Regions from separate parts of the Peribacillus suis genome, predicted to be linked through region 2. Evidence: predicted binding sites of a transcription regulator. Region 2 holds the regulator's gene; the other holds the start of a gene.
What was found. Region 2 encodes LexA, which represses DNA repair genes until DNA is damaged. Its sites were predicted from a motif close to CGAACATATGTTCG; they were not measured.
Positions count from the first base shown of each region.

Region 1: a site for LexA is predicted at 3,327-3,340, ahead of AC503W_RS12440 (Y-family DNA polymerase). Genes of this name have one in related genera too.

Region 1 is NZ_CM182019.1:2,554,157-2,559,209, reverse strand. Features, by position in the region: gene AC503W_RS12460 (MBL fold metallo-hydrolase) at 1-813, shown strand, start outside; gene AC503W_RS12455 (SDR family NAD(P)-dependent oxidoreductase) at 810-1,601, shown strand; gene AC503W_RS12450 (DUF3221 domain-containing protein) at 1,755-2,288, shown strand; gene AC503W_RS12445 (NlpC/P60 family protein) at 2,344-3,003, opposite strand; gene AC503W_RS12440 (Y-family DNA polymerase) at 3,400-4,659, shown strand; gene AC503W_RS12435 (YolD-like family protein) at 4,685-5,017, shown strand.
Region 2 is NZ_CM182019.1:1,610,501-1,615,553, reverse strand. Features, by position in the region: gene tkt (transketolase) at 1-1, opposite strand, end outside; gene AC503W_RS07975 (DUF896 domain-containing protein) at 233-466, opposite strand; gene AC503W_RS07970 (YneB family resolvase-like protein) at 531-1,187, opposite strand; gene yneA (cell division suppressor protein YneA) at 1,200-1,511, opposite strand; gene lexA (transcriptional repressor LexA) at 1,671-2,294, shown strand; gene AC503W_RS07955 (hypothetical protein) at 2,488-2,775, shown strand; gene AC503W_RS07950 (GlsB/YeaQ/YmgE family stress response membrane protein) at 2,946-3,182, opposite strand; gene AC503W_RS07945 (peptide MFS transporter) at 3,935-5,053, shown strand, end outside.

The DNA of each region.
Region 1 (5,053 bases), 940 kb from region 2:
ATTGAACAAATAATCTTGACGCATCATCATCCAGACCATGCTGGTGCACTCGATTTCTTCGATAAGAAAGTCCCGGTGTATGGTCATAAAAACAATCAGCGGTGGCTGACTCTAAGCGATGAGTTCCTTGACACCCATAATTCTTTCTTTCTAGACTTTGCAGGGAAATTGGGCGTGGCTGAAGAATTGAAACATAGATTGACCCATGACAAAGAAGAAATCCAATTCCTTAGTAAAAGGAACATGCAAGCACATTTGGCTGAGGGTGACGAACTTCCGGGCCTTCCAGGATGGCGAGTAATCGAGACTCCTGGTCATGCGCAAAGCCATGTTTCCTTTTATCGGGAGAGTGACGGCTTAATGATTGCAGGAGACCACTTACTTGCAAGAATTTCGCCTAATCCATTAATGGAGCCACCCTTGATTGTGGGTGGCGTTCGTCAACGGCCATTGCTTCAATACAATGCCTCCCTTCAAAAACTATTAGACTTTCCGATTTCTAAGGTTTATTCAGGACATGGGGGAGAAATTGATGGAGAGAAAGTGTCCGATTTGATTCGATATAGATTTGAGCGACAGCATAATCGGGCCATGCAGGTGAAAAGCATGCTCCAAGAAAAACCTTTAACGGGATTTGAAGTGTGTCAGCGCCTCTTCCCAAAAGTTTATCGTCAGGAAGTCGACTTGACACTCTCGGAAACGGTCGGTCAGTTGGATTATCTGGAGGATTTGGGTGAAATCGAATTGGAAATGCAATCGGGTGTCATTTTATATTCAAGTGCGACGACAGTTTCTAAGGGGATAATCTATTGAGTAAATTAAGCGGGAAAGTCATTGTCATTACCGGGGCTTCGGGAGGAATTGGAAAGGAAATTGCGATTCAATCTGCCCGACTTGGGGCAAGACTCGTTCTTTTGGCAAGGAGCCTGGATAAATTGCAGACTCTGAAGGAGAGCCTGACCAGCCAATACGGGGTCGATGTTTTTGTATGGAAGTTGGATGTTTCCGATACAGAACAAGTGGAAAGGGTCTTCGTTGACATCCACGACCAGGTCGGCACCGTGGATGTGTTGGTCAATAATGCCGGGCACGGCACGTTTAAAGAAGTCCTTGATACGGATTTAGAAGAGAGTAAAGGGATGTTTGCTGTCAATGTAATCGGCTTGATGGCCTGTACGAAGTTTGTGCTTCCACATATGAAGCGCAAACAAGCGGGGCACATCATTAATATTGCGTCACAGGCAGGGAAAATTGCAACACCTAAGTCCACACTTTATTCAGCCACTAAATTCGCGGTGCTTGGTTATTCGAATGCTCTCCGGCTTGAATTGATGGAAGACAACATTCATGTGACCACCGTCAATCCTGGGCCAATCGAAACCAACTTTTTTACTATAGCGGATGAATCCGGGACATATATGAAGGGCATTAAGAAATTCATGCTTAAGCCTGAGGATGTAGCAGCCAAAATCGTTGCTGCCATGCTAACTAATAAACGGGAAGTCAATCTGCCCGCCTGGATGAATATGGTGAGTAAGTTTTATACCTTGTTTCCAAGAATCACTGAGACCGTTGGGAAAAAAGCATTTTTTAAAAAATAGATACTTCTAAATATAAGTGAAGATTACTATTTTAATAAGAAATTAAGGGAGTGTCATCTGACATTCCCTTTTTTTGAATTTATTTGGATTATCTTTCCATCTTATGTAACCATTTCATTGGTGAATTCGTCTGTTTTATAGGAGGGATTTTGTATGAAGCTCGTTATGGGAAAGTCTTTTATCTTTTTATTCCTTTTTTTCATTCTGGGAAGCTGTCAATCCTTCTCTGAAGAGCAACCCCATAAGTCCATTGGCAAGGGAGAAGAAGGATTCATTACAGATTTAGATGATAAGCGGATTCTGATAAAACGGACGTATTACAAGGTGAAAAATCATACGTATATACAAGATGAACATGGGGCAAAGCTCAGTTATTCAGACTTGGCAATCGGGATGAAAGTTAAACCATGGTACGGTGGAGAGGTCGAAGAATCATTTCCTTCGAAAGCGGATGCAGAATTGATACGGATTTTAAAGGATGAAGAGAGTCTAGAAGAGCAAAAGGCCGTAACTGCTGCACTGGAGCATGTGACTAAAGCTCCTAGTCAGCGTTTCATGGTTCTTGAAATCATTCATTTCCCTTCCGAGCATGTATACAATATTGAAATGATGAATCGCTCCAACTTGGATGCATCATTTACTGTGACCGTAGACGATTCTACTGAAGAAATCTTATATCTAAAATAATAACAGGGCAGAATCAAATAGATTCTGCCCTGCTTCGTTTTAGTCTTATGTTTTTTTATAAAGTTTTTGCACCCAGGTATTTTGGCGCCCAATAGGAGTTATTCATATCGGTGATGGTAATTCCTTTAGAAGATGAAGCATGAATGAACTGATTGTTTCCAATGTAGATTCCAGCATGGGAAACACCCGTCTTTCCAGAAGAAGTATCAAAGAATACAAGATCGCCTTTTGATGGCGATGATACTTTCAATCCGGTATTCGCGTAAAGCTGGGATGTTGTCCGTGGTAGGGTAATTCCTTGTGATTTTTGGAATACATAATAGATGAACCCCGAACAGTCAAATCCTGCTGGTGTCGTGCCAGCCCATTTGTATGGTGAGCCTGTCAATGTTTTTGCATAATTAATCATGCTTGTATTATTGACATTATAAACACCTAGCGCATTGAAGGTATTTCTTCCTGCAATCCCATCGGCAGTCAATCCTTTAGCTTTTTGAAAGTTTTTTACGGCAGTTGTTGAATAGGTTCCGTAGTAAGTAGTCGATGAACCAGTATATGTGAAATAACCTTTAGTTTTTAATAGGGTCTGTAGTTGTTTGACATCACTATGTGTCATTCCGGGTCTGAGGGTTTGATCTCCAATATTTGCAAACGCCTGAAGTGGCGTCAGCATTAATGCAGAAGCAACAGCAGCTGAGGCAATCCATTTCTTCATGTATCTCATTTCCTCTCTCTATCTCTCTATTTTTCTTTAACAATATTATCCTACAATACCATTGTGACAATCAAACCAGTTTTTGATTACATTTTCATTACAAAAAATAAGTAGTAATACTTAGTGAAAATCAGCGAAATCGTTTTTCTTAAATAGTAAAAGGGTTAAAAGACTCGGTTCCCCTTTTAGGCAAGATACCAACTAATTATATTTATAAAAACTAGTTGGATATAATGGATTACTTTTAAATTAAAGGGTATTTATGGGTATTTAAAAAGTTCCCATAAATAGGTGGAAATTTGTCATGAAACTTCCATTGAATGCGAACGTTTATTCGTTTAGAATGAGGGATATAATATAAACACGAACATATATTCTGTATAGGGTGAAGAAAAAATGGATTATAGCATGATGCCGAAACAATCAATTATGTGTATTGATATGAAAAGTTTTTATGCTAGCTGCTCAGCGGTCATGCATGGATTGGACCCGCTCGAATGTTATTTGGCAGTGGTGGGTGATAAGAATAGGGAGGGGAGCATTGTGCTTGCGGCTTCTCCAAAGCTAAAGAAGGAATTCGGTATAAAAACCGGTTCCCGGAAGTTTGAGATACCGAAAGATCGACGCATTCTAGTCGTTGAACCCAAAATGGCCACTTATTTGAGAGTTTCGACGGAGATTACGCGCTTGTTTCACCGCTATGTTCCAAAAGAAGCGATTCATGTATACAGTGTGGACGAAAGTTTTTTGAAAGTTGATGGAGCGGCTTCTTTATGGGGGGATGCCTGGAATATTGCCAGGAAAATAAAAGATGACATTGAAAGGGAATTACAGATTCCAAGTGCAATCGGGATTGGGCCGAACATGCTGATGGCGAAGCTTTCTCTTGATCTCGAGGCCAAACATACAGGAATAGCTGAGTGGACATATGAAGACGTACCAGCTAAGCTTTGGCCGATTTCTCCGCTTCGTGAAATGTGGGGGATAGGAAGGAGGGTGGAAAAGACCCTTCATGGCATGGGAATATTCACTGTCGGGCAACTTGCCAATTATGACCTTCAATTGCTTGAAGCGAAGTTCGGGATTATGGGCAATCAGCTTTATCATCATGCCTGGGGAATCGATTTGTCAGATCTCGGGGCGCCGATCATCGAGGGGCAGGTCAGCTTTGGTAAAAGTCAGATTTTACTCCGTGATTACAAGGAAGAACACGAGATCAAGCAGGTTATGGTAGAAATTTGTGAGGAAGTCGGAAGAAGGGCTCGTACCCATAGGAAGGCTGGACGGACGATCAGTCTGAGCATTGGTTATAGTAAGGATGAGTTTGGCGGTGGGTTTCATCGCTCCCGTTCGATTGAGGAACCGACAAATATCACAATGGAATTGTATAAAGTCTGTCTTGAACTTTTTCATGAAAACTATCATAAGCAAAAAACGGTTCGTAGCGTTTCGGTCACACTCTCGAATATTGTGGATGATAATGAGATGCAGCTGACTTTATTTGATGCTTCACGGTGGAAAAAGCGGGAATTGAGTTATACCGTTGACCGCATTCGACATAAATATGGTTCAAAATCACTGTTGCGCGCGGTTTCGTATACGAAAGCCGGGACGGCCGTTTATAGAAGCGGATTGCTTGGCGGGCATAAGGCTTGACAAAGTCGTCAGAGGAGGAAAAAGAATGATTCATGATCGGGGGCGTATCAAATGGACATCCATGATGCTACCGGAACATGTGAAGATGTTGCGGGATTGGGTGGCGGAGGATAGCCATGAAGCAAGACGCATTCTCGATGAACAGCAGTTTGAAGAAATGAATGCTGTGATGGGGGAAGCGATGGAAGAAGGTAGAGAGGTCATGATTGCCTATTATGACAGAACCCGATACCAGCTTTTAATCGGAAGCATTCATTATTATGATGAATGCTTGCAAAGACTTCATATTATTGACCATTTTCAGCAACCACATTATATTCAACTTTCCCATATAGCGGATGTAAGATTGATGGAATAAGAATGGTGGGATTATCCCCATGGATGCACAAGAGTG
Region 2 (5,053 bases):
TGTGTAAAACATCCCTTCCTGTAGTGTACCTCTTTATATTATATTGACTAACTTAATATCACAACTAAAATAACCATTTCTTGCACAGCTAATTCAATTTTCTACTAATTAAGGATTTACCAAGGTTAGGTTAAACCAAAAAAGAGAATACATACATCGATGCATTCTCTTTTTTCACTTTACATTCCTCATGAGTAATCCTAATTATGGGGCCATCATCAGTCCTTATTGGTTAATGTAAACCTTTTTTTTCTTTAATATTTTTTATTTTTTGAGGCGTGACATCATTACCTTCTGGATCGATAACTTTAACATTTTCTAACGTATCAGCCATTGAACGTCTAAATGTCTCCAAATACTCACTTCGTAAGGAAGTTTGCTCTTTCGCCTCTTCTACAGTTAAGCCCTCTCCCTTAGCTTTTTTAGAAAGTTCATTGATACGGGCCATTTTTTCTTTTGATAGCATAATTTTTCTCCTTTATATATACGGATATTGACATGGTATTAAAAAAAAAGTGAAATTACAAGTTCTATGATTGATTCTCCGGTGTACCTTGCTGGTATTCCAAGAATCTGCGGTGTACCGTTGCTTTTGACACGTCATAGCCAAAGCCTCTCAGTGTTGCCGCAATCTCGGCAAAAGTTAATCCATTCGAACGCAGTTTCACAATTTCTTCTATGGGTACTTCTTTACGATCCCTGCCAGTGGAGTTTCTTTGGTTCTTCAGGTTTTTCTGGGGGCGGTAGCCATTTTCAACGGCCCTAAGCATACCACGTTTAATTTTCAGGTTATGTAGTTTGCGTTGATATTCTTCTACAATACCAACAATTTGGATAACCATGGCATCAGAGTCCGATAACTCTAATTCACCATCATGAGAAAGTGTGAAAATCTTCACTCCTTCTTTAAGTACAACATGAAACAAGGCAATTTTAGCATTTCCTCTTCCCAACCTAGTTTCATCTTGAATCAGGAGAACATCCGCTTCTTTTGTCTTAAAAAGATCAAGCATGTCAAATATCCCGTCACGGTTCAGTTCGTAACCACTTGCCTGCTCTCTTATTATTGAAACGACTTCCATGTCATTATGTTCTGCTAACTTTACTAATTCCTCTTCCTGCCTAGCTAGCGAGGTTTCCTGTGTTTCTTTTTCTGTACTTACCCGACAATAGATGACTGCTTTCATATGAACCTACCTTTACTGCTTACTAGCCAAACTTTGGACTACTTTTTCACTTTCAACTGGTATGACAATGATTTGACCTGCCTTAATCGTATCCGCCCTTACACCGTTATACTCTTCTATCCAACCAATGAATTCTTTTTTTGTCAATTCGGTTTGACCATATTCTTCTGAAATCTCCCATATAGTATCACCTTCGTTAATTTCAATCGAAAGGAAATCCTTATTTTGATTACTATCTAATGTGAAAGAGAATAAAATAGACAAGATAAATACAAATCCTGCTAATAGAATCGTATAGATATTATTTTTGCAAAATGTCTTCATTAATATCCCTCCATAGCGAATGTACGTTCGTTTTTAGTTGATAATTGAATTATAATACGAACGTTTGTTTCAGTCAACAACCAAATTCGAACTTATGTTTGTATAGCATGGAGAGCCATGCTATAATATAGCAAAGAATTATAGAGAAGAGGTGCGTATATGACTAAACTATCAAAACGGCAGCAGGATATTCTTGATTTCATAAAAGATGAAGTTCGTCAAAAAGGTTATCCACCTTCCGTTAGAGAGATTGGCGAAGCTGTGGGACTTGCATCAAGTTCGACTGTACATGGACATTTATCTCGTTTGGAAAGCAAAGGCTTAATCAGACGCGACCCGACTAAACCAAGGGCCATTGAGATTTTAAATATAGAAGAATCTAATAACATTCCAAAAACAAACGTAGTTAACGTACCACTTCTCGGAAAAGTAACCGCAGGTATGCCGATAACTGCCATTGAGAACATAGAGGAATACTTCCCTCTTCCTGAAAGTATGGTTCCACATGATGATCATGTGTTCATGCTTGAAATTATGGGTGAAAGTATGATTGAAGCAGGAATTCATGATGGAGATTATGTCATTGTAAAACAACAAAGCAATGCCAATAACGGAGATATCGTCGTGGCCATGACGGAAGATGATGAAGCCACCGTTAAACGATTCTTTAAGGAACCGGATTACATACGGCTTCAGCCGGAAAACTCCAATATGGAACCTATCATTCTAAGAGATGTAACCATTCTTGGAAGAGTGATCGGGCTATATAGGCAAATTCACTAAAAGCGCACAAATTGCGCTTTTTTTATTTGTTTTAAGTCTATGTATTACATCCTATGTATATGACAGAAGCAATATTATAATATTTTACTAGAGAGCATTGAATAACAAACCGAGTCAAAATAACAAGGTATAATTCTTTTATATCCGGTGAAATTAAGTTCAATAGACATTTCTTTTTGAAAGTGGTGTTACTATGGATTTTCCGACGATACATACGAATTTTTGGGATGCTGTAATGGCTATCCCAACTATCATGATTTTGACCCAAATTATAAAGTTTCTCTTTCCTATCCCCCGAAGTTACGTACCCACTATTGCGTTATGTCTTGGTTTAATCATTTCTATATTCATAAGCCATCGGCATAACTTGACTACCGGGATTTTTATGGGATGGTTTTACGGATACGCCAGTATCGGTAATTACGCCGCACTTAAAACAGCTTTCGTATCCTTTAGAAACTCTGATAATCATTCGGATTGAGTAAACACTGATCGATCCTTTAATCGAAACCTCTATTTTTTTACGCAAAAAAACTGTCCAGTATTGTTGAACAGCATTTTCAAGCAATAATGGACACATATAGATCAGCTTTCTCTAAACCATCTACACGTGATTCTGGAAAATTTATTCAATCGTATACCCTCTGCTTTCTACCTCCATCTTGTATTTCTCATGATAATGGATACAATGAACACTACAATTATGGCACCCAGTAACGCAGGCACAATGTAAAACCCTTCTGTTTCAGGTCCGATTGGCCCTAATATTGCAGTACCAAGCCATGCTCCAACAAATCCAGCAATGATATTTCCAATAATTCCACCCGGCATATCCCTTCCTAAAATCAGGCTTCCCAGCCATCCAATTATTCCACCAACAATTAACATCCAAATTAGCTCCAAAAATAACCACCTCCTTTCTCTAAAATTTATGAAATTTTTTTATTAATAGAACAGACTTGTGACTAATGAAAATCACTTAAGCTCCTCAGGCAATAAACTTATCGGCTGCTTATATACTTCTACCTATATAGGTACTATAAAAGGCCGCCCTAAAAAGGGTGGCCTTTAGTGTTTGATCTTCCGTTCTCCCTACCACAAAGAAAACCATCCAGTAAGAATGGTTGAAAATTATTATTTGGTTATAATAATAAATGCCGCCAGATAACTGCAATTATCTGGCGGCACCACATGGTAAAAAAGAAAACAATTAAATTGCTTTCTATACTAGAATAAGTATTTTGGCTTCTTTTGTCGATATGACAATATTCCTATTTTCAATTATTTACACTATTTCCTACCATACTTTTTTAATATTTCAACCTTTATTCATCATCATTTTTTCTACACAACCATTTAAAATTGGATTTTCATAACTTATTGAAGGTTCTTGCAATTCGAAACCCCAAATCATTTACTTAATGGATTATATATCAAATGAACGGTGCGTTTTCAATCCAACGTGATTAAAGGGCTCTAATATATACCTCATTACCTATTTATGCCATTTCAATAGTCCTGTATTTCACAAAAACGGGATATAAACACCACTTATTATGAACTATTATTAAAATACACTAAATATTCTTTACAACTGCTCTAAGAAAAGTTATTATACTATAATAAAAGGAGGAGAATGTATGTCATCAATAAATAAACAGAAAATTTTGGATAGCATTCCTCAAAAAGGTTTTTTCGGAAACCCTAAAGGACTATTCACTCTTTTCTTCACGGAGTTTTGGGAGCGCTTCTCCTATTATGGTATGAAGGCCATTCTTGTATACTATATGTATTATGAGGTATCTAAAGGTGGATTAGGTCTTGATGAAAAAACATCTCTAGCCATTGTATCCATCTATGGATCGTTAGTATATATGTCCGGAATTATTGGTGGCTGGTTAGCCGATAGGATTTTCGGAACATCGAAAGCCGTTTTTTACGGCGGTATATTGATTATGCTTGGTCATATTGCACTTGCCATACCGGGCAGCATTTCCATGTTCTTTGTTTCCATGATACTAATCGTTATAGGTACAGGTCTTTTAAAACCAAATGTATCCAGTATTGTTGGGGAGCTATATGCAGAAGACGATAACCGTCGAGATTCTGGTTTCAGCATATTCTACATGGGAATAAACACGGGTGCATTCATTGCTCCGCTTATTGTCGGAACAGTTGGAATGAAGTACAATTTCCACCTTGGATTCGGTATTGCAGCCGTTGGTATGTTTATTGGATTAATCGTCTTCATGGCTACAAAGAAAAAAAATCTGGGACTTGCAGGAATAACCCCTGTCAATCCTTTGGCTCCGAATGAAAAGAAATCTGTTTACACCAAGATTGGGCTAGCTATTTTAATTATTGCCATCATTTGTGCAATCGCTATCTCAAATGGTCTCTTAACACTTAATAGCTTTATCGGCCTTGTTGGTATTCTTGGAATTCTTATTCCTACCATGTATTTTATTGTGATGTACCGTAGTCCGAAAACAACAGCTGTTGAGCGTTCACGTTTACTAGCCTATATTCCTTTATTTATAGCAGCTGTCATGTTTTGGGCCATCCAAGAACAAGGCTCAACTATTTTAGCAAATTATGCTGATAAACGGACACAGTTAGAATTTGCAGGTTTTCACATTTCACCAGCATGGTTCCAATCTTTAAACCCATTGTTCATCATTACTTTAGCTCCTTTATTCGCATGGTTATGGGTTAAATTAGGGAAACGTCAGCCAACTATACCTCAAAAGTTTTCAATT